DNA from 2 places in the Paraburkholderia sp. GAS448 genome. Region 2 is predicted to be linked to the other one. Evidence: riboswitches for the same ligand, from Rfam matches in the RefSeq annotation. Region 2 holds a riboswitch; the other holds the start of a gene.
The links. A riboswitch is a leader RNA that binds a small molecule or an ion and turns the genes downstream of it on or off. The one in region 2 is predicted to bind cobalamin.
Positions count from the first base shown of each region.

Region 1 (12,005 bases), on a different contig from region 2:
TTTGCCGCATACAGCGCCCGGTCCGCAGCCGCCACCAGCTCGCTTGCGGTTCCACCCTCGCACGGGCGCCGCGCCGCCACACCCACGCTGATCGTGACGATGCCTGCGCCGCTCGCCGCATGGGGAAGCTGCAGCGCCTCGATGCCCTGCCGGATGCGTTCGGCTACCAGCAACGCGTCCTGCTGGCCGGTTTCCTTCAGGATCAGTGCGAATTCTTCACCGCCGTAACGGGCCATCACGTCAGCGGGCCGTCTCGCCAGGTTGGCGATTGCCTGAGCGATGGTGCGCAGACAATCGTCGCCGCCCTGGTGTCCGTAGTGGTCGTTATAGCTCTTGTATGCGTCGACATCGACCATGATCACAGCAAGCGAGCGCTCACTTTCCGTGCGCGCCTGCTGCTGCCATTGGAACCCCAGCTCACGATCGAAATGCCGTCGGTTGAAAAGCCCCGTCAGGCCGTCGCGGAACGCGAGTCCCTGCAGCTCGCTGCGCTCTTCCGCAAGGCGCTGTTCTGCCACCTTGCGCTCGGTGATGTCGTGGGCCGTCGCTGTCAGTGCTTCGGGCTCGCCGGAAAACGGATCGATCACCGGGCGAAGATAGGTTTCCATCCACAGAATCCGGCCATCCGGGCACGGGAAGCGGCTTACCTGGGAAGCCTCCGTCGCGTCGCGTGCCAGCCGGCCGATGGTGGCGGCCAGCGCCTCGCGATCCTCGGGCAACACAAGGTCCGGGTAATACACGCCTGTGAGATCGTCGGGCGCCCATTTCATGACGGCCTTCGCGCGCGGCGAAACATAGGTGAGACGGCCGTCGAGCGACATGCTCATCACGATGTCGGTCGCGTTCTCCGCCAGGATCCGGTAGCGGCGCTCACCCTCGCGCAGCAGCCCGACGAGACGGTTGCGCAATGACTGGGTGACGCTGATCGGCAGCGCGATGCCCAACGCCGCGAGCAGGAACAGCTGCAGCGCGAAGATGCGCCCTTCCATGCTCTGATAGTGAAACATCCAGAGCGGCCCCGAGCCGCGCATCGTGAAGGTGACCGCGATCGCAAGGCATAGCAGCAAACCCAGCAGCACGCCGGCGAGATCGGCCTGAAACGCCAGCAGAACGATCGGCGGGAGCGCCCAGTAAAGCAGATGAACACGGTTTTGCCCAAATACGCCCGTGGTCACGACGCAGACCAGTAGCAACAGCAGCCCCGTCTTCCAGCGGCGGTCGGGGTGCAAGAGGCCTTTTACTTCGCCGGTCCAGAAGACCACTGCCGCCGGCGTGAAAAGGACGAGACTCAGCGCATCCGAAATGAACCAGTTGGCGAGGTTCGGCAACATATTTCCGCTGAGTTGTCCGCGCAGCAAGGTTACGGCGACCAGCCCCGACAGGACGGGCGCAAGCAGGATGGCGCCAGCGAGAAAGCGGACGAGTTGCTTCGAACGGATCAGTTCGACGACCGACGAGATACGTGGCGCGAAGCTGAACGCCACCAGCACTTCGAGCATGTCGGCAGCTGTGTAGGAGGACGAGACCGCGAGACTCAGGCCGAGCAGATTGGCCGCGAGATTGCCCGCCAGCCCACCGGCAAAGACCCAGGTCACCCGCCCCGGCCGCGCCACCATCATCTGCGCGAGCAGCACCGCGTTGGTCAGCCAGATCGGCGCGATTTCGCCGGCCATGCTCTTGAGTGCCCCGCTCGCCATGCAGGTGAGCATCGTCACCACGAACGCAAGCGACAGGGTCCAGAGCGGCGCGGCCCATCGGCGTGAACGCAATGACTCAGCAAACGCCTTGAACCCAGGAGTTGGCCCTTCGGATGACAGCCCCATTTATTCGCTCTCTCTGATTCTTTTTCTTGCTATCCGCGGAAATCCGCGGACGATACGCCAGCTTCGCTGGAGTCAGGACGTTCCGGACATCGCCCCAGACCCCATCAGGGAGAAGCGGTAAACCGCCCCTACGCATCTGCTTATCGGCAGGTTGCGCCGGATCTTGAGACTTCCTTCGTGCGACTTTCACATTGAAAGCAATTTAACCCTGGACTTGCGGGCGCCAGCCGCGCGGGCTCAGACAATGTCCCGCACAATGGCAAGACGCCGAACGCAACCGCGGCGACACGGTCGGGTTCGGCGTCAGAAACACGCGGAAGGGATTGGACTTGCTAAAGGTTGTGAAGAATACGGCTGCCGAGGGTTCCGGTGAAGCCGGCGCCCGCTCGGCTAACTGCACGACTTGTGCAGCGACGCAGCCCGGGCGCCCAAAGCAGTCAGCCCGCTACAGCCAGGCCGACTTGCCAGCTGCGCGCCCCCCGTGCTGCGCGCGCTCGCTGCGTTCGACCAGCCAGCCGAACAACAGGCCGATCGTCGTCCAGATGATCAACTGCATGCCGATGGCCGCAACGCGGAAGTGCCACAGCAGCGTGGCCGGAAAGGCATCCGGTACTTCGTTGATCGTCGGCAGCGCGATCTGCACCGCCGCGATGATCGCGACGTATACCAGGCCGCCCACGATCGCCGCGTTCCACTGGCCGAAGCGCACGACTGCGCGTCTTCGCACCTTCAGCGAGAACACCAGTGCGGCAATTGATATCGCGATCATCAGGAAGAACAGCCCGGTACGCTGGCCGATCGTTTCAGGGTCGCCGATCGATGGTGGATTGGCCGGGTACTTGAGATTCGGCACAATCACCAGCGCAATGAACGCGGCAACCGCAAGCGCCGCCGACAACGCGCGCGGACCGAGCTTGCCGACCCGCCCGTACGCATACGCGAAGGTGAGCGAGAACAGGCCGCCGAGGGCCGCGCCATAGACCACCACGCCAGTCAGCAGGCCGAGACCCGCCTGCGTTTCACGGCTGACCAGTTCCGGCTCCGCCGCTTCGCCGCGTGCGGCGGCGGCTTTTTCTTCGAACGAAATAGCCTGATTGACGTGCGGTTCACCGGCCACCCGGGCGAATGCGAACGTGAGCAAGCCCGCGGCGATGCCTGCGAGCATCCCGCGCAATAACAGTCTGCCTACCATCAGGAACCCCCGTTAGTGGCAGGGGAAGCCGAGCAGGTGGCGAGCGTCGTGAACGAACTCGTGCACGTACATGCCAGGAACCAGCGAAGTCGCGCCCTGTTCGGCGCCGACGAAATACAGTGCGAGCAACAGCAGCAAGCCGCCGAAGACCACCCATGGCAGCAGTTCGCGCAGGGGAATCGGTGTCGGTTGAGCAGTGGGCTTGAAAACGGTGTCAGTCATGACGGAACTCTCCAGAGGTTACGCGCCCCGATAGTCGAACAGGAAGGGATGACACGAAGCTCAGGTCTGGCTTTCGGCTTGTGGATGAACCGATTACAGTGGCGCGACCGCGCCGGGCTTACACCGGCTTCCTCGCTTCAGTGGCGTTATTCTACGCGCTAAACTTCGCTGCGCAGCGCGATGAATGAGCAAAGCGCGCGACACTTTCAACCAGAAGGACACAGGATGCAGACACGGCTGCTGTTGATCAGTCACGCTGCAACGGCGGCGCTGCGCAGCGGACGGTTTCCCACCGACGATCCGCTGGACGCACGCGGTCTCGCCCAGGTCGCGGCATGCCGCGCGCGCGTGATGTCGCTGGCGGGTGAGGCGGATGCGGTCTTCTGCAGCCCCGCGGCGTGCGCGCGTGACACGGCTGAGGGGCTTGGATTCACCGCCGTCCCCGTCGAAGCGCTGGCCGACATGAACCTGGGGCAATGGCGTGGCAGGCGTCTTGCAGACGTCGCCAGCGAAGAGGCCGATGCGCTGGCGGCATGGGCTCGCGAAGCCGATGCGGCGCCTCCCGATGGCGAATCGTTCGGGGCGGTGCGCCTGCGCGTCGGCGCATGGCTCGATGCGCTCGAGCTGGACCATTCCTCCATGGCCGTCGCCGTCACGCATGCCGCCGTGATCCGGGCGGCGATCGTTCATGCGCTGGGCGCGTCGCCCGAGTCGTTTGCACGCATCGATATTGCGCCGCTTTCGGTCGTCGAATTGCGGTGTTCGATTCGCGGCGGGTGGACGTGGTGGGCCGCTCAGGTGCAGTGAACATCGTTGATGTCGCGGTTGTCGCGGCGCTTGCGCGGTCGGGATCAGAACCCGGTGGCGGATACCGGCCGCGATCAGCAACTGGCTGCGGCTCGATGACGGATCGCTCGTAGTGATCACCGGCGGTGCCCCTGACGACGCGCGCTGATACACCGTCTCCAGATACGCGTCGGTGCGCTTCGAGAGCAGGTAGTCCACAGGGAGGTCTTCGGGTCTACCGGCTTGGCATAACACCGGTCCGCCAACATTGTCACTGTGCCCGCTCACTCCATCATTGCGGCGTCGGGCGGAGCGATTTGACATCGGAAGATGACGCGCCAAAATAGTTTGACAAAAGTTGACACCTGGGCCGACCCCGGCCGCGATACTCTAGTGCGGTGTTCGTTTAATTTTCCTCTGATCTGCTAACTATTTCAGGACGGCTGAGGGGAGCAATACGTTTATGCAAAACATGTATTTAAAAATAAGTAGTACAGATGTTAAGTGAAGTTGAACACGAAAGCTGTCCCATCGTGCGACTGGCTGCTCGTGGACTTAGCCTGCGTTGCTTGCGGGCGCTTTTATCTCTAAGGGGGAGTTGGAAATGTCGGAACGGGAACGTAAAGGAACACTGCATCGCTTCGCAACGGTTGGCGCGCTTACTGAGCGCGGCGGGCGCGTGAGTACCGGCTACGGTCGAAGATTTGCGGGCTTCCAATGGCGCGGGTCGGCGATACCGTTACCTATAGCGACGGCAGCGAAGCCGTCATCATTGACGGCGCAGGATATGCGGCCGTGTTGGGGGACTGCCCCGCCGCGCTGGTCGGTAGCAATCTCAGCAATGGCGACCGCATTATCGAAACGCCTTGGGGACACCTGGAAATGGGCGTTTTCATCGCCGACGATGAAACGGTGCCGGGCCTGTTCGATGCGAACTGGACGCCGCCACCGCGCAAACCCCTGGATCGTTTCGCCGTGTGCGGTGCAACTACGGCACGGGGCGGTGTCGTGCGCGAAGTGTCTAGCGTATGGCAAGTCGAAGGGACGTACCGCAACGCCGCGGGCATTGGCGATTATGTCGAGTATGAGGACGGAAGCCGCGCACGCATCATTACGGGTATCGGCATTCCTGGCATTGAGCGGACCCGGTATGCGGTCGTTGGCAGTCTGCTGGATAACGGCGACGTGATTACAGACAGCCCGCACCGCGAGCCGCTCACGTTTACCATTTTTGTTCCCATTGACGAACACGGTGTCGCGCTGACGCGCCAGTAACTGGGGGGACATCATGAGGCGTCGAATCGCTGTTGTAGGCGACACGTTGACGAGCGGCGGCCAGATTCTCGACTACACGCAGACTAGCGGTTTTTGCTTTCACGGCCACAAAGCCGCGCTCATTGGCGAAAGCGCCTACTGCCAGAAGTGCAAAAGCATGGGAACGATTGCCAAGGCGGGCGGCCCCTATCGGATTAAGTATCACACCACGCGCGAGGCAGCGTTAGACGACGATATCGTCTTGTGCAGGTGTCCGACACCGCCCCGCATCATCGCCGGGCTTGCGGGCGAATCGTGGGTCGAAGACCGGGAAGAAGGCTATGAACGCCGTATGAACCTATCTACCACGCGAGCCGCTAGCACGGATAGCGCGCCCAATCGGTACGGTCAACAGTTCACCCTTCAGGACGCGAACGGCCACGTTTTGTGCGACACGTATTACACGGTCCGTTTGCCGTCCGGTTCACTTGTGCACGGCGTAACGGATCACATGGGCCGCACCAGGCGTTACGCAACCGATGGCGCGCAACGCCTGCGTGTCTATCTCGGACACAGGGAGGCATAAATGACCGACAGCGCGTATGTAATTCGCCTGAAAATGCGAGGTATGCAGACATGATGCGTTTCAATCTCTGCGTAGGCGATCAGCCCGAGACAGGGGGCCACATAGTCCCGCATGTGCTAGAAGTAACGCGCACGATTTTGGGCCACCACGTGGCGTACATAGGCGGACAAGCGTATTGCGAAGCCTGCAAGTGCATGGGACAAATCGCCAAGGCTGGCGGCCCGCGCCGCAGTTACGTCTGCGGACATGAAGTCGCGCTTGATGGCGACATTCTGCAATGCAAATGTCCGAATCCACCGCGCATGATCGCGACGACGCAAAACCGGTCATGGGTCGATGATAGTGCGACGACACGTACCGCCGTCAATGCACCTTGTATCGCGACGCAAACCACGCACGACGAGCGGTTCACACTTCGCGATGTCAACGGCCGCGCCTTGCGCGACACGTATTACACGGTCCGTCTGCCGTCCGGTTCACTTGTCCACGGTGTAACGGATCACATGGGCCGCACCAAGCGTTACGCAACCGAAGGCGCGCAACGCCTGCGTGTGTATCTCGGACACAGGGAGGCGTAGATGACCGGTATCTACTATGCAGCAGTTGAGGACGATCCGCTGACAAGCGGCAAAGGTAGCCGCGTATTCACGCACAAACTGGCGAGTAAGATCAAGGGCGAAGATGGCAAATATCGTCGCATGGCGTTTATCGGAGACGAAGCCTATTGTTCGGCATGCGATAGCACTGGCGTTATTACCTACGGTGCAGGCGTGAGTGACAGACACCGCATGATTGACCGTGTGAATGGCGGGCGACGGCAGGCGGTAGGCGGCGATAACGTTCTTTGCAAGTGCCCCGAGCATCCCCGCATTATCGCCATGTACGGGCGTAAATGGATAATCAACGACCGGGGCGAAGAAACACGCGCCCCCATTGCCAAAGCGCCTGTGCAAAGCCTCCCCCATGACGAACAGTTCACACTGACTGATGCAGCAGGTCAGGCGCTCGCCGATACCTTGTACACGGTCCGCATGCCTTCCGGCGAACTGATACACGGCGTCACCGATTCGTCTGGCAGGACCACACGCTTCAAAACGGACGGCGCGCAACGCCTGCGCGTCTATCTCGGGCATAGGGAGGCGTAATTGACTGTCTACCATGCAGTTGTGGAAGGCGATCCGCTCGACAACGGGGGCAACAGCCATGTTATCGGCGGTGCGCCACATTCGACCATCGAAGGCCCGGACGGACGGTCGCACGGACAGACGCACCTGGGACACCAAGCCTGGTGTTCAGTTTGCCAGTCTTTCGGTGAAATCGTTGCGGGTGCGGGAATATCGGACTATCTGCGCGGTTGGGACGGAATCCTGGGCGCACAGGAAGCGGTTGGCGGCGATATCGTAATCTGCAAGTGCGATCAGCATCCGCGCGTCGTATCCGTCTATGCGCGTAGCTGTGAGTACATCGACACTAGCGACGCGTCAGCAGCCAGCTTGCCAGCCGCTTCGGTATCCGCGCCACTGGTCAACTACGACGAGCAATTCACGCTCAGGGATGGTGAGGGTCGCCTACTTGCCGAGACCTATTACACCGTTCGTCTGCCGTCTGGACTTTTGCAGCACGGCTTAACTGATTCGCAGGGACGCACTGGGCGCTATGAAACAAAAGGCGCTCAATCTATCAGAATTTATCTTGGCCATAAACAGGAGACATAATGCCTGATGCACTCGCTACCGCAGTAACAAACACTAATCCGAATTCATGCGTGAATGTCCAATCAGGCCGACTTTGCAAGCCGTGGCAAATATCACAAGCGGGATTAGCATTCATTGAGACATGGGAAGCATTCCGCGCACACTTGTATGATAACGACGGTGCCGGTGGTGGCGGAAATACTACAATTGGATATGGGCACCTTGTTCATATGGGGCCAGTATCCGGCGCTCCATCCGAAGCACCATTCTTGAATGGAATCACGCAAGCACAAGGGCACCAACTGATGCACCGCGACTTGATAGACCCACAACGGATCGTAAATCAGCGTATCAATGTCGCATTGTTCCAATACGAATATGACGCGTTAGTTGACTTCGTTTACAACCTTCGGCACAACAATCAGGGAGTATTGAATCTAGTTAACACGGGTCACTATGATCGTGTACCCGCGAAGTTCATGGAGTACACATTGGCCGGTGGCGCACATCCCAATGGACTTGTGAAGCGTCGTCGCTCCGAGGCGAATCTGTTCAAAGATGGAAGCTACGATGCAAGTCACTAAGATTATTGCAGCCACGATCGCTATCATTGCTTCCGCGTCTGCGTTTGCCGATTCGAATTGCGAGAAGAATGCGAAGACGCGCGATGATTTCCTCGCTTGTTCCCGCGCCGATACGGATAAGACTCTTGCTGAAGCAGGAAAGCTGTATCAGGACATCAGAAAACTGACATTGGGCGACAAGCAAATCGCACTAGATAGGAATTTTGAGCTTTGGAAAGAGAAAATTTCGTCAGACTGTTTAGTATTCGCCTATTCATTCAATGACTGGAGTAGCGATTATTCGCCTGATACTGATTTTCAGGTGGCAGCGTGCCGCGCGAAGGTTGCATCGCAGGAATTGGATTTTTACAAATGGCTAGCTTGCCCTGATGATATGGAAACATCAAAGGTTCCGAAATGCACTGCGGTTAGCAAGGCGCTTGGCGAAAATCAATAGATCGTTTCAACCCCGTTTCGACGGGGTTTTATACGTGTTTTCTTGAAACAGTCAGTCATGGTGGGCGACATGGGAAAGGCATTGTTATATAAATCGGCCAAGTGCCTTATGGTAGCAGTGGCTATAAGTGGCTTTCAGTCGATATATGCCGATGAGGACATCAATGATTCTAACTGCATGCAGCACCTTGGCGGTGGTGGGTTCGGAGATTTCGATTGTTACGAACATCATGCTAAGAGTCTGGAGGCTGATAACAAGAAGGTTTCCAATGCAATCACGTTAGCGCGCGGCGTTACTAGCGCAAACAAGGCTGAATTGAACCAATATATGCGAGCGCAAGACGATGCGGCGAAGGCTTGCGATCTCGCGATTAAACTTGAATATCCGTCACAGAAAGAAAGAATGCGAAGAGACCATATAGAATTATATGATGTTATGGCGGCACGTTGCCACTATTCGATTAGAAAGCAACAAAACGAGTTTCTGCTCGATCTATATTCGATCACGAACGGTTAAGACTAACTGTGCCATTCATGGCTAATTCAATTGCCCCGCTTCCGCGGGGTTTTTCATTCGAGCGTCATGCGCTCGGTGCTTCGCCCGAGTCGTTTGCACGCATCGAGATTCCACCGCTTTCGGCCGTCGAATTGCGGTGGTCGATTCGCGGCGGGTGGACGTGGTGTGCCGCCCAGCCGCAGTGAACATCGTTGATGTCGGGGCGCTCACCCTGCACGCGACTCGCGCGGCACACCACGCAACAACGCAACACCGCTCGCGAACAGCAGCGCCGTCAACAGATACAGCGCGTTATCCATACTGCCCGTGTGCACCTTGATGAGGCCGATCACCCAGGGGCTCACGATCCCGCTCGTAATGCCGATACTGCTGATGAGCGCGATCCCTGCTGCGGCGGCGTTGCCCGACAGATAGCCGGACGGCACCGTCCAGAAGATCGGCAGCGCGGCGAAAATCAGCACTGCCGCCACCGACAGGATCGCCAGCATCGCGGGAAAACTGCTCAGATGCAGCGTCAGCAGCGACAGCGCGATGCCGCCGCCAATCGTACACACCGCGAAATGCCGGCGACGTTCGCCGTGTCGGTCCGAGCGGCGCGCGATCAGGATCAGCCCAACCGCGCCGATCGCGTTCGGAATCACCGTATAAAGGCTGATCCACAGCACGTCGTGCACGCCGAAGTCGCGGATCATCAGCGGCATCCAGAAGTTGAGCGTCAACGACGCACAGGTCAGCGAAAAGTAGATGAACGCGAACAGATAGACACGCGGATTGCGCAACGCATGCGCGAACGAACTGGACGAATGTCCGTGCGCGGCCTTATGACCGGCGTCGCGCTGCGCAATCAGGTGATCCTTTTCCGCCGCGCTCAGCCACTTCGCGTGCTGCGGGCCATCGACCAGCCAGAACGCCGCGGCAAGACCAAGCAACACCGCCGGCGCGCCTTCGATCACGAACATCCATTGCCAGCCGAAGAGGTTCAGCACGCCGGCCATATCGCGCATGATCCAGCCGGAAAAGAGACCGCCCAGTACGCCCGCCACCGCCACGCCTGCGAAGAAAATCGACAGCACGGCCGCACGCCGGCGCGCGGGATACCAGTACGTCAGATACAGCACGATTCCCGGGAAAAAGCCTGCTTCGAATACCCCGAGCAGGAAGCGCATTGCATAGAAGTGCGAAGGCGTGGAGACGAACATCATCCCCATCGACGCAAGGCCCCACAGCAGCATGATCCGCGCAAACGTGCGGCGCGCGCCGAAACGCGCGAGCAGCAGGTTGCTCGGCACCTCGCACAGCACGTAGCCAACAAAGAAGACCGCGGCGCCAAGGCCATACATGGCGTCGCTGAATCCGAGATCGTGCTTCATCTGCAACTGCGCAAAGCCGATGTTGATCCGGTCGAGAAAGGACACGACGTAACAGAGAAACAGAAACGGGATGATCCGGAGCGTGACCTTCCGGTAGAGCGGATCGTCGCGCGAGTTGTCGGATGCCGCCGGCTCGAAAGCCGGGGCGACGGATTGGGTCATGGTGTCTCTCTCCAAACGAAAGGTCCGTTGGACCTTGGGAACCCGGCGTCTTGTCGCGCCGTGGGCGAATCGATGCGCGGCCGGGATCGGCCGTGCGCAGGGTGAATGCGCGGACTACGCGGCGATCTGCGGCGCGTGCGGCTCGGGCCTGATGGTGCAGGAGTGCAGCGCGCCGTCGCGCGCATGCTGCATCGCTTCGAGCAGCGTCGCGTGATCGCCGATGTGATTGGCGAGCAGCAGGATCAGTTGCGCATTGGCGGACTGGCTTTGCGCGTCGTCGAGATCGCGATGCATATCGATCAGCGCTTCATAGAAGTCGTCGGGGCGCGCGAGATTCGGTTCAGTGTTGAGTGTCATCGCTGTCTCCTGCTATTTGTTTCGAGCGCAGTGGATGCCGTGTCTCGCAGCATCCACTGGTGCCGCGATTCAGGCCGTTCCGGCTACGCACAGGGCGCGCTTCAGTGCCAGCTCGACCTGCGCTGTATCGATCTGCCGCCAGCGCGCACAGATGTGCTGATCCGGGCGAATCAGATAGAACGTGCCCGGCAACGCGTCGTAACGCTTTGCAGCAAGCCCTTCAATATCGTGTGCGATCACGGCGGACGGCGGAAATCCCTGAGGCTTCGAGTCAGCCTTCAAGGCACGCTCGCTCACAACGACGAGGCGCAGCGGAACCACGCCTTGCCGCAGCTTCTCCACTGCGGCCTGCGTAGCCGGATCGATACCGGACGTGCCGCAAAACAGCACACCGGTGAATTGCTGGCCAAGCTGGGGCAGCAACCACGCAGACTGTCCATCGACCTCGACCGGCGCATCGCAACACGACGCGCCCGGCACCATCTGCCCCGCGAAACTTTCCGCATCCGACGTATTGAGCGCGGAATCGTGCAGCACCGCCGGCACCGACAGGCGACCGCTATTCACCAGTTGCCGCGCGAACGCATGATCGCGGGCGAGCTTCAGCACGGCATCGCGGAACACGCGGCTGACGGCGCTCTTGGGCGTGATGAAATCGGTCGAGCGGGTGGAGTTGCGAATGTTCTCGTCGGCGGCGTATTCGCGTTCGCTGGCGTAGGTGTCGAGCAACGTGTCGGACGCGCGGCCTTCCAGCACCATCGCGAGTTTCCAAGCGAGATTCTCCGCGTCCTGCACGCCGCTGTTCGCACCGCGTGCGCCGAACGGCGAGACGCCATGCGCCGAATCGCCGGCGAACAGCACATTGCCGTGCCGGAAGCGATCCATCCGCTGACACGAAAACGTATAGATGCTCACCCACTCCAGCTCGAACTTCACGTCCGGGCCAAGCAACGCACGCACACGCGGAATCACGCGCTCAGGCGTTTTTTCGAGCACGGGATCGGCGTCCCAGCCCAGCTGGAA
Region 1 covers NZ_JBNDKT010000001.1:297,816-309,820, forward strand. Annotated here, with positions in the region: gene P3T23_RS01330 (diguanylate cyclase) at 1-1,769, opposite strand, end outside; gene P3T23_RS01335 (CbtA family protein) at 2,269-3,015, opposite strand; gene P3T23_RS01340 (CbtB domain-containing protein) at 3,028-3,237, opposite strand; cobalamin riboswitch at 3,284-3,414, opposite strand; gene P3T23_RS01345 (histidine phosphatase family protein) at 3,463-4,044, shown strand; partial or broken gene P3T23_RS01350 (porin) at 4,096-4,242, opposite strand; gene P3T23_RS01355 (hypothetical protein) at 4,741-5,298, shown strand; gene P3T23_RS01360 (PAAR domain-containing protein) at 5,312-5,863, shown strand; gene P3T23_RS01365 (PAAR domain-containing protein) at 5,917-6,441, shown strand; gene P3T23_RS01370 (hypothetical protein) at 6,442-7,008, shown strand; gene P3T23_RS01375 (hypothetical protein) at 7,009-7,578, shown strand; gene P3T23_RS01380 (lysozyme) at 7,578-8,141, shown strand; gene P3T23_RS01385 (hypothetical protein) at 8,128-8,577, shown strand; gene P3T23_RS01390 (hypothetical protein) at 8,620-9,093, shown strand; gene P3T23_RS01395 (MFS transporter) at 9,300-10,625, opposite strand; gene P3T23_RS01400 (DUF2783 domain-containing protein) at 10,740-10,982, opposite strand; gene P3T23_RS01405 (FAD-dependent oxidoreductase) at 11,052-12,005, opposite strand, start outside.
Region 1: another riboswitch for cobalamin. It lies ahead of P3T23_RS01340 (CbtB domain-containing protein); the one in region 2 lies ahead of cobA (uroporphyrinogen-III C-methyltransferase).

Region 2 (12,005 bases):
TGCGCTCGTCGAGATCGAGCGGGCGCGTATCGAGTCGGAGCATACGCGCGAGCTGCTGGATCGCGTCGAACGTTACGCGCAGCGCGCGTTGACGCTCGCCGACGACTTCGTGCAACTCGCGCGCGCAGAATCGCAGACCTATGTGCTTGAACCGCAAAGCCTCGTCGAACTGCTGATCGATGCAAGCGATGAAGTCTGGCCGCAGGCGCACGCGCGCCGCATCCGTCTGGAGACGGAACTGGAACAGGACCGTGACGATGCCGACGGTTACTGGATCTGTGCCGACCGTTCGCTCATGACGCGCGCGCTTGTCAACATCCTGAACAATGCGGTGAAGTACAGTCCTTCGGATACACGGATCGCCTGCACGATCGCCCGTGAGGCTGGCTTACCGGCTCGCGTGCAGTGCACGATTCGTGACGAGGGCTACGGCATTCCTGCCGAAGAGCAGGCGCAACTCTTTGAGCGTTTCCGGCGGTTTCATGAGACGGAGCGGCCGGAGGTGGGCGGCGCCGGGCTCGGGATGGCATTCGTCAAAACCGTGGTGACGCGGCACGGCGGCGATGTGCACGTCGAAAGCGAAGTGGGGCGTGGGACGGCGTTCACGGTGTCGTTGCCGGCATTCGATGAAGTGGTTGGTTGATCATCGCAAACACAATGAGCGCGAATAACTTTCAAAGCGGGACAAACGTGAAACCCCTGTTGATCCTCAGCACTGCGCTCGTCGCGGCGATGCTTGCCGGATGCGCCGGCGTCAACACCGATGTGCGCGTATCGCTCTTGTCCGCCACGCTGGCTGACGAGCGCACGTATGACTTCGCGCGTACGCCGCCCCAGGACGCGAGTGCCGAACATGCGCAATACGAAGCCCTCGTGCGCGAAGGACTCGCGCGCTACGGGTTCGCTGTGACATCGAAGGAGAGTGCGCGATATGTCGTGTCGCTGGCCTACGATACGCGGCCGGCGGCGGTCGGTGTCGATGTCGCGGGTTGTGAGAGCACCACCGAAGCCTGCGAGGCACCAGCGACGACGAGCGTTTTTCCTGGCCGACGGCTCTATCGTCACTCGCTGACCATGCGTTACTTCGAACGGACGAATGGTCAGGAAGTCTACAAGGTCACCGTGACGAAGAGCGATCGCGACGCGGACCCGCTCCACGCTGTGCCTTACCTCGTCAAAAGCGCGCTCGCCCGGATGCCTTATGCAGGGAACCGGGACTGGCGCGTAACGTTCGGAAACGTGGAGACGGGCAGGGTGCCTGGGATCGACTCCGTCAGCCCGGTCACGCCTTAGCTGTTGTGGCGGCTACGACTGCCGCTACGCGGAGTCAGTGCCGTCGCTTTCAGGCCAGCGGTTCTCGAACACGCACTGGTCGAGCGGCATCCGTGACGCCCAGCGTTCGGTTTCGAGCATCGGCTGCGCGTAAAACTCGTCGACGTGCCCGAGACACAGGATCGCAACCGGCCGTGCGCCAGCGGGCATGTGCAGCAGCGTGCTGACCACGTCGACCTCGAAGATCGACACCCAGCCCATCCCCAATCCTTCCGCGCGTGCGGCGAGCCACATGTTCTGGATCGCGCACGCAACCGATGCCAGATCCATCTCCGGCAGCGTGCGGCGGCCGAACACGTGTTTCTCGCGTCCATCCATCAACGCCACCACCAGTAGCTCGCCGCACTCGAGCATGCCTTCGACCTTCAGCTTCATGAATTCATCACGCCGCTTGCCGAGGGCGTCGGCGGTCTTGAGCCGTTCGCTTTCGACGGCGTCATGCAGGGCACGGCGCAGCGCAGCATCGGTGATACGCGCGATGCGCCATGGCTGCATGAAGCCGACGCTCGGCGCATGGTGCGCCGCATCGAGAAGACGCTGCAGCACGACGGGATCGACCGGGTCGGGCACGAAATGGCGCATGTCGCGCCGCTCGTGGATGACGCGATAGACTGCCGCGAGATCGGAATCGCTAAAACGCTTCGCCATGAAAGAGTGCGGCCGTGAAGGCCGGATTGGAGGGCCAGTAGCTGTGCATGTACGTTGCGACGATCTTACCAGTCCGGTACACCGCTTCGCCTCGCGCATCAGAGTGCGGACGTACGGACGTGAGGTACGGCGTCATGGTCGTCGTCATATGCGAGTAGTGAAACGTGTGGCCGGTCATCGTGCCGTGCATGCCGTCGAGTTGCTGCATCCCGAGCGACGCGAGCCGCGTCTGCATCGTTGCGTGGCCTGGCAGCACGCCTGGCATCGGCGTGCGTTTGCCGCTGGTGTCGGTCAATGTCTCCAGCAGATACAGCATGCCGCCACACTCGGCCACGAGCGGCTTGCCGGCCGCTGCATGAGCGCGAATGGTATCGGCGCTGCACGTGTTGCGCGCGAGCCGCTCTGCGTGCAGTTCGGGATAGCCGCCGGGCAGATAGAGCGCATCGGCGGATTGCGGCACGGGTTCGTCAGCGAGCGGGGAAAAATACGTGACGCGCGCGCCCAGTGTCTCCAGCAGCTGAACGTTGGCGGGATAGATGAACGCGAAGGCTGCATCGCGTGCTATCGCGATGTGCTTGCCGTCGAGAAGACGGGGGACCGCCGTGTGCACCACCGGTCCGAAGTCTACCGCTTGCGGCAGTTCGACCAGTTGCGTCTGCGCAAGCGCGTCGGCCGCGCGATCGAGCCGTGCGTCGAGGTCCGCTATTTCGTCCGCCTGGTGCAGACCCAGATGGCGATCGGGCAGTTCGATATCGTCCTTGCTTGCGATGTATCCGGTCCACTGGATTCCGGCCGGCAACGCTTCTTCCAGCATCTGCGCATGACGCGGCGACCCGACGCGATTGGCGAACACGCCATGAAACGGCACGTGCGGCCGGTAGTTCGCGAGCCCAAAAGCAACCGCACCGAAGGTCTGCGCCATCGCTTTCGCTGAAATCACGGCGACGACCGGTACGCCAAACGTCGTCGCCAGATCGGCGCTGCTCGGCGTGCCGTCATAGAGGCCCATGACGCCTTCGATCAGGATCAGATCGGCCTCGGCGGCCGCTTCGGCGAGCAGCGTGCGACAGGCCGCTTCGCCGACCATCCACAGATCGAGCGACAGCACAGGTGCACCGCTTGCGCGCGCGAGAATCATCGGGTCCAGAAAATCCGGACCGGTCTTGAAGACCCGCACGCGACGCCCCATCCGCTGGTGATAGCGGGCGAGTCCGGCCGTAATCGTGGTCTTGCCCTGACCCGACGCGGGCGCGCTGACGAACAGGGCGGGACACGCGGGCATCGCTCAGAACTCCACGCCGCGCTGCGCTTTCACGCCCTGCTCGCGATACGGGTGCTTGACGATGCGCATTTCCGTGACGAGGTCGGCGGCTTCGATCAGCGCGTCCGGCGCGTGACGTCCGGTCACGACGACGTGCAGCATGTCAGGGCGCGCGGTCAGCACGGCGAGCACTTCATCGAGCGGGAGGTATTCGTACTTTAATACCGTGTTCAGTTCATCGAGAATCACCATTTGATAGTCGCCGCTTTCGATCATCCGGCGCGCTTCGTCCCAGCCCTTGCGAGCGGTGGCGATGTCGGCTTCACGATTCTGCGTATTCCAGGTGTAGCCGTCGCCCATCGTGACGAAATCGCAATGCGCCTGGGCGCCCAGGAAATCGCGCTCAGACGTATGTAGCGCGCCCTTGATGAACTGCACGACGCCGAGCTTCATGCCGTGTCCGAGCACGCGCACGGCCATGCCGAAGGCGGCCGTGGTCTTGCCCTTGCCAGTGCCGGTGTTGACGATCAGCAGACCTTTCTCGACGGTTGCTGCGGCCTGCTTCTTTTCGTGGCCTTCGCGGCGGCGCTGCGTCATGCGTTGATGGGATTCGAGATCTGTTTTCATGGCGTCTCCTGTTGCCGGGATCCTGTGTGATGATGATGTGGTGATGGAGGCAATCGCGACGGTTACGCCGTCGACCACCGTTTTGCCGACGATCAATATCGAGTCGGGAGAAGCGAGAAGCGCGCAGGGCTCACAGACGCCGTCGACGCCTGCGAGCCCGCGAACTGTGTGAGAGGGCGTCGGCACCGCGCCAAACCCGGCGATCTGCTCGCGCGTAAACCTTCGCAACGGAAGGGCATGACGCGCACAGAATTCGATTAACCCAGGCTCCTCTGCTTTCGATTCGATCGTCGCAACCTCGCGAATGTTGTCGAACGGTATGCCCGCGAGCGCTACCCTCACCGCCGCCTCGATCTGTCGCGCCGAAGTCAGCCGCCTGCAACCGATGCCTACGGTGAGCGTCTTCATCGATCGTGGCTCGCCGATGGGATGCCGTGCGCCGACACACCGCCGATCACGACAATCGCGGGCGAACCGAGTCCGGCGCTGGCCACGTGGCCCGCGAGCGTATCGAGTTGGGCGAGCACATGGCGCTGCTCGGGGCGCGTCGCCGATTCGATCGCGGCGCATGGCGTTTGCGGATCCATCCCGGCCTGTAACAGCGCCGTGACGATCTCGTTCAGGCGACGCATGCCCATATAGACGACGAGCGTCATGCGTGTGGCGACCAGCGCGTTCCAGTCCGGCTCGCTGCTGCCCGCGCCATGACCTGTGACGAACACGACGCCCTGCGCGTGATCCCGGTGCGTCACAGGGATGCCGATCGCTGCCGGCGCCGCGATGCCCGCCGTAATGCCGTTGATGATTTCGACCTGAATGCCTTCGGCCCGCAGCGCCTGTTGCTCTTCGCCGCCACGGCCGAAGACGAACGGGTCACCGCCTTTCAGTCGTGCGACGCTGCGCCCGGCGCGCAGATGGGCAAGCATCGTGGCGACAATGTCGGCCTGCGAGGCCGATGGCTGGCCGCCGCGCTTGCCCACGTACACGACCTCGGCGTCGGTCCGCGCGAACTGCAGGACATCGGGATTCACGAGATCGTCGACGAGTACGACGTCGGCCTCGCCGAGCGCGCGCGTTGCCTTCAGTGTCATCAACTCGACGTCGCCGGGGCCGGCGCCGATCAGCCAGGCGCGGCTCATCGCGGGCAGCACGGCGCTCGCCGCGCCATGTTGGTGGGAGACGGGAGCGGGAGGGCCGTCACAAGGACGAGCCCGGAAAATGAATGGGTCATGCGATGCCACACGTCATGCGCAACGACGGCGCGTCTCGCGCGCGCGGCCGGTCGCGCTCAGGCACCAGGTTCCGTCCCCCGCGGATCCGGCGTTCGGCGAAAAGCGACGGTCGCCCCTTGCGTTGGCCGGTATCCGGGCTGACGACCTCATGCCATTCGCCTTCCCGGCTGCCAGACGCAGACAGTGGCGTTGAATGACATGCGCGGACCGAAGTCCGCAGGCCGCTTACCGTTGCGGGGACAGCACAGGCCGGGCGCGTTGCCGCGCTTCCTGTTTCCCGTTTAACTGCACATGCGAACGCACGTGCGGGCACCAAACGCGCGCATACGATAGCACGGCTTTGCCCAGCGCAGGCTGCAGGGGTCTTCAGTTGCCCTCAGTTCCCTTCAGGCAGGGCGTTTTCTTGACGTCGGGGTTGACGGAGCCTACACTCCCACGCACTCTGGTGCTCGCGTGCACGCTCTGTGCACGCAGTTAAACGGGAAACAGGGAGCCTGTCCTGCACGGATCGGGCCAACCTGTGCTGCCCCCGCAACGGTAAGCGAAGGCATCGTGAAAACGATGCAAAGCTGGCTTCAATGCGTGCACGTCATGACCTGACAGGCAGGCATCTGTCCACTGCGCGTGATGTCGAATGCGCGGGAAGGCGAAGCGGCGTTTTCGCGAGCCCGGATACCGGCCAGAAAATACGGGTTGGCGCCGCGGGGATGCGGCGCATGGTCCAGATAGTCCACGAATTCACTGAGCTTCCGGTTGTTTCCGTAAGGCCGTATTTCGTCCCCGCGTGTTGCCCGACGATCGTCTGACGTTGCGACTGTCGCATCGCGGCGTGAGCATGCCGCAGGGCGTTGCGGGCGGGCATCCGGTGAAGTTCGGGGCTTCATCCTTCAAACAGTCCACCACCCTGGAGTCAGGATGCAGACGCGCAAAATTCCCGTAACGATCGTCACGGGCTTCCTCGGCAGCGGCAAAACCACCTTGCTTCGGCACATTCTTCAACACGCGGGCGGACTCCGGATCGCGGTGATCGTCAACGAATTCGGCGAACTGGGGATCGACGGCGAGATCCTGAAGGGTTGCGGCATCGGTTGCGACGAGGAAGGCCGCGAGGTGGAAGGGCAACTGTACGAACTGGCGAACGGCTGCCTGTGCTGCACGGTGCAGGAGGAATTCTTCCCGGTCATGGAGCGACTGGTTGAGCGTCGAGGCCAGATCGACCACGTGCTGATTGAAACGTCCGGCCTTGCGTTGCCCAAGCCGCTCGTGCAGGCATTCAACTGGCCGCAGATCAAGAACAGCTTCACCGTCGACGCAGTGGTCACGGTAGTCGACGGGCCTGCCGCAGTGAGCGGCCAGTTCGCGGAGAATCCGCAGGCAGTCGATGCCCAGCGCAAGGCCGACCCGAATCTTGACCACGAATCGCCGCTGCATGAACTGTTCGAAGACCAGTTGTCCGCCGCCGATCTGGTGATTCTCAACAAGACCGATCTGCTTGACGATGCGCAACTCGCTGCGGCCGAAATGTTGATTCGCGAAGAAATTCCGCCTGAGGTCAAGGTGGTGCGTGCGCATAGGGGGCAGCTCGATCTGCACGCGTTGCTCGGGCTCGAGTCGGCTTCGGAGGACACGATTCATCTGCGTCACGACCATCACGGGTCCGCAGACGATCCCGATCACCACCACGACGATTTCGATTCCGTTGTCGTTCAGGCGCAGGTGTCGTCGCGTGAAGCGCTTATCGCAGCATTGCAGGGGCTGGTCGAGAACCACACGATCTACCGGGTGAAGGGTTTTGCGGCCTTGCCCGGAGCGGCGATGCGGCTCGTCGTTCAGGGCGTGGGGCGTCGCTTCGACAGTTACTTCGATCGTCGCTGGCAGGCCGGTGAGGCGGTAGCGAGCCGCTTTGTGCTGATCGGCGAAGACCTCGATCAGGCGACGCTGCAACAGGCGCTGACGGTCGCGCTGAGCGCCGAGCCGCAACAGGTATAACGCGGTATGCATCTGCTGCGCACCACGCCGGGGGGCTTCGTCGACGATACCGCCGGCGTCATACGGATCGACCAGCAGCCGGCGGACATCGTCGTGCTCAGTTCGGCCGATACCACGCTGTCCCTGCTGGCCAGCGTCGTTCCGCGGCTGGGCGCGGATTTTCCGAGCCTGCGGCTCGCGAACGTGACGTTCCTGCGGCAGCCGGCATCGGTGGATTTCTACGTCGAAGACGTGTTGCAGCATGCGAAGGTCGTGATCGTCGATCACCTGGGCGGCGAGGCGTACTGGCCTTATGGCATCGAGCAGGTGGTCGCGCTCGCCGGGCGCAGGCAGCAGCTGCTCGCGATGTTCTCCGGCGATCTGCAGGAAGATCCGAATCTGCTCGCGCGCAGCACGGCGGACGCCGCGCTATGCCATCAACTGTGGCGCTATCTGCGCGAAGGCGGCGCGCAAAACGCGGAAGCGTTCCTGCGCTTCATCGCCTTCCGCGCGTTCGGCTGGGGGCATGAGCCCGCACTGCCTCAGCCTTTGCCGGCGGCAGCGCTCTATCATCCCGCGCGCGACGTGCCCACGGTGGCAGACTGGCAGGCGCGCTGGCACCCCGGCGCGCCGGTTGTCGCGATCCTCTTTTACCGTGCGCATTTGCAGGCGGCGAACACGGCCGTGTTCGATGCGCTGATCGATGCGCTCGATGCACAGGGCCTGAATCCGCTGCCGCTTGCGATCACGTCGCTGAAAGACGCGGTCAGCCGCGACGTGCTGCAGCAGCTGTGCACACAGCACGACGTGGCGTTGGTGCTGAACACGACGGCGTTCGCCGCGTCGGCGATCGACGATCCCGAGCCGTTGGCGCTCGCCGGCGACGCGCCCGTCATGCAGGTGATCCTGAGCGGCGGCAACCGCGACGACTGGGTCAAGGACAATCAGGGCCTCAATTCCCGCGATATCGCGATGCACATCGCGTTGCCCGAAGTAGACGGCCGCATCATTACACGCGCCATCAGCTTCAAGGGGCTTGCCTATCGTTGTCCGCACACCGAAGTCGACGTCGTGCGCTATCAGCCGGACCTCGAGCGGGTGGCGTTTCTCGCCGAACTGAGCCGGCGCTGGTGCCGCCTGCGGGGCATCGCGAACGCGGACAAGAAACTCGCGCTGATCCTCGCGAACTATCCGGTAAGCGAAGGCCGTATCGGCAACGGTGTCGGGCTGGATACGCCGGCATCGGTGGTCGGCATACTCACGATGCTGCAGGAGCAGGGCTATCGCGTCGACGCTTTGCCTGCCGATGGCGATGCATTGATGCGCACGCTGACGCAGGGCGTGACGAACGATCCCGTTGTGCGTGATCTGCGTCCGGCATTGCAGAGTCTTTCGCTGGATGACTATCTGACGTATTTCCAGCAACTGCCCGCTGAAGCGCGCGACGCGCTCAATACACGCTGGGGCCCTCCAGAACAGGATCCGACGATCCGGCGTGGGCGCTTCATGATCGCGGGCTGGCGCTGCGGCCAAGTGTTCGTCGGCATCCAGCCGGCCCGTTCACGCGACGGCGGCGATTACGCGAGCTATCACGACGCCGATCTCGTGCCGCCGCACGCTTACCTCGCGTTCTATTTCTGGTTGCGGCACCGCTTCGGTATCGATGCCGTCGTCCATGTCGGCAAGCACGGCAATCTGGAATGGCTGCCGGGCAAGAGCGTCGCGCTCAGCAATACGTGCTGGCCCGATCTGATTCTCGGGCCGATGCCGCATCTCTATCCGTTTATCGTCAACGATCCGGGCGAAGGCAGCCAGGCCAAGCGGCGTGCTCAGGCCGTCATCATCGATCACCTGATGCCGCCGCTCACACGCGCGGAGAACTATGGGCCGTTGCAGGATCTCGAACGGCAGGTGGACGAATACTACGAGGCGTTGATGGTCGATCCGCGTCGTTCGAAGCTGCTGCGGCGAACGATTCTGGAGACGATCATCAAGCATCGCCTGCATGAGGAACTGAGTCTGAGCGTACCGGACGGGCAGGACGCTGAAGACATGCTGTTGACGCGTGCCGACGCGTACCTCTGCGAGTTGAAGGAAGCGCAGATCCGCGACGGGCTGCATACGTTCGGGCAATCGCCGCAGGGGGGGCAGCGCCGCGATACGTTGCTGGCGCTCGGGCGCTTTCCGGTGGGCGACGGGCAGGGCACGAAGGCCGGTCTGATCGATGCGCTCGCGCGCGACCTCGCGGTCGATCATCTTTTCGATCCCCTGTCTGCTGACTGGTCTGCAGCGTGGGACGGCCCGCGCCCCGACATCCTGCAGCGTGTCAGCGATGCGCCGTGGCGCCATAACGGCGACACGCGAGAACGTCTCGAACTGCTGGCGGCGGAACTGTTGCGGCGCGTGTGCGATGAAGATGCGCCCGAAGCTCCACATGAGGCCGGTACGCTGCCCCAGGCGGAACGGGTTCTGGAACGATTGCGCCACGACATACTGCCGCGTCTCGATGCATGCGGCCCGCAGGAAATGCTCCAGCTGAAGCGGGGACTCGAAGGACGTTTCGTGCCAGCAGGGCCGAGCGGGTCGCCTTCGCGCGGACGCCCGGACGTGCTGCCCACCGGCCGCAACTTCTATTCGGTCGACACGCGCGCGATTCCGACGCAGTCCGCATGGGCGCTCGGTCTCAAGTCCGCGCAGCAGCTTATCGAACGGCACGTCCAGGAGCATGGCGACTACCCGCGTGCGATCGGCCTCTCCGTGTGGGGCACGGCGACGATGCGTACCGGCGGCGACGATATCGCTCAGGCGCTGGCGCTGCTCGGTGTGCGACCGAAGTGGGCGCCGGGCAGCCATCGCGTCACCGACTTCGAGATCATGCCGATCGAGATTTTCGATCGCCCTCGCATCGACGTTACGCTAAGGGTGTCGGGCTTCTTCCGCGATGCGTTCGCGAACGTGATGCATCTGTTCGACGCCGCCGTGCAGGCGGTAGCCGAACTCGACGAACCCGAGGATCTGAATCCGATACGTGCACGCGTCATGCGCGAGCGGGATGCCTTGATCGCAGGTGGCATGGACGCAACCGAGGCACGCAGGCGGGCAGGCTGGCGCGTGTTCAGCGCGAAGCCGGGGTCGTATGGCGCGGGCCTGCAGGAAATGATCGATACGCGGCAATGGCAAACGGATGGCGATCTTGCGGGCGCGTATCAGGCCTGGGGCGGCTATGCCTACGCGCAGAAAAGCGCGGGCGAAGAGGCGCGGCAGGCGTTCGGAACACGCCTCGCATCACTGGACGTCGTGCTGCAGAACCAGGACAACCGCGAACACGACGTGCTCGACTCGAACGACTACTACCAGTTCCAGGGCGGCATGGTCGCAGCGGTACGGCATCTGGCCGGCAACCAGCCGCATGTCTATCACGCCGACCACAGCAATCCGGCCGCGCCCCGTATTCGCACGCTGCATGAGGAGATCGCGCGGGTCATCCGTTCGCGCGTCGTCAATCCAAAATGGCTCGATGGCGTCAAACGGCATGGCTACAAAGGTGCGGCGGAAATCGCCGCAACCGTCGATTATCTCTATGGTTACGATGCGACTGCGCGCGTGGTTTCCGATCATCAATACGCGCTCGTTGCCGATGCGTACCTGAATGACGCCGATACGCGTGCGTTCCTCGCCGGGCACAATCCACATGCGCTACATGGCATCTGCGAACGCCTGCTCGAGGCGATGCAACGCGGCCTGTGGCAGAACCCCGGCGACTATCGCGAGCAGGTCGAAGAACATCTGCTGGCGAGCGAGCAGCAACTCGAAGGAACATGACAATGAATGCATCGACGCAGCCCCGCGAAGCCGCGACGCCATCGCGTGCCAGCACCGCGTTTCCGTTCGCCGCGCTGATCGGTCAGGAGCCGCTGCAGCAGGCGCTGCTGCTGGCGGCAATCGATCCGGGGCTGGGCGGTGTGCTGGTCAGCGGCCCTCGTGGCACGGCGAAATCCACGACCGCACGCGCGCTCGCCGAACTGCTGCCCGAAGGGCAACTGGTGACCTTGCCGCTCGGCGCGAGTGAAGAGCGTCTGATTGGCACACTGGATATCGAAACGGTGTTGCGTGACGGGTCGGTGAAGTTTTCACCGGGATTGCTGGCGAAAGCGCATCGTGGTGTGCTGTATGTCGACGAGATCAACCTGCTGCCGGATGCGCTCGTCGATGCGCTACTGGACGCGGCGGCGAGCGGTGTCAACACCGTCGAACGCGATGGCATTTCGCACAGCCATGACGCGAGCTTCGTGCTGGTCGGCACGATGAATCCCGAAGAAGGCGAGTTGAGGCCGCAACTGATCGACCGTTTCGGCTTGATGGTGGAACTGCAAAACTGTTTCGATCCACAGATCCGTCAGCGGATCGTCAAGGCGCGGCTCGCGTTCGATTCAGATCCACAGGCGTTCCGCGCCGCGTATGCCGCGCAGCAGGCCGCCTACGTGCGGCGCATTCACGCGGCACGCGAACGCTTGCCGCGTCTCGTATTCGACGATGCGCTTCACGATCACGTCAGCAAGGTGTGTATCGAGGCCGCCGTGGACGGACTGCGCGCGGACCTGGTGATGCTGCGCGCGGCGCGCGCGCTTGCCGCGCTGGAGGACGACGCGGCAATCACGACCGGTCATGTCGATCGCGTTGCTGACGCCGTGTTGCTGCATCGCCGCCATCCGCGCGATGCGCATACCGCGCCGCAAACGCCGCAAACGCCGGAGCGTCAGCCGGCTCCGCCTGCGGATCCGGCAGCGTCGCAACAGGCGTCTGTGCCGCCTGACCACGAGAAAGGTCGAGGTCAGGGGCAGGGCGATTGGGGCTATCTGGAGCCGGAACCGACAGGAACCACGACGGTAAAAGGCGTCATCCCGTTACCAGCAAAAAAAAGCTGAGCCATCGACAGA
Region 2 covers NZ_JBNDKT010000006.1:315,248-327,252, forward strand. Annotated here, with positions in the region: gene P3T23_RS14910 (CHASE2 domain-containing protein) at 1-643, shown strand, start outside; gene P3T23_RS14915 (DUF4136 domain-containing protein) at 691-1,293, shown strand; gene bluB (5,6-dimethylbenzimidazole synthase) at 1,318-1,980, opposite strand; gene P3T23_RS14925 (cobyrinate a,c-diamide synthase) at 1,964-3,262, opposite strand; gene cobO (cob(I)yrinic acid a,c-diamide adenosyltransferase) at 3,266-3,868, opposite strand; partial or broken gene P3T23_RS14935 (cobalamin biosynthesis protein) at 3,977-4,276, opposite strand; gene cobA (uroporphyrinogen-III C-methyltransferase) at 4,273-5,007, opposite strand; cobalamin riboswitch at 5,207-5,433, opposite strand; cobalamin riboswitch at 5,527-5,798, shown strand; gene cobW (cobalamin biosynthesis protein CobW) at 6,016-7,089, shown strand; gene cobN (cobaltochelatase subunit CobN) at 7,096-10,890, shown strand; gene P3T23_RS14955 (ATP-binding protein) at 10,893-11,993, shown strand.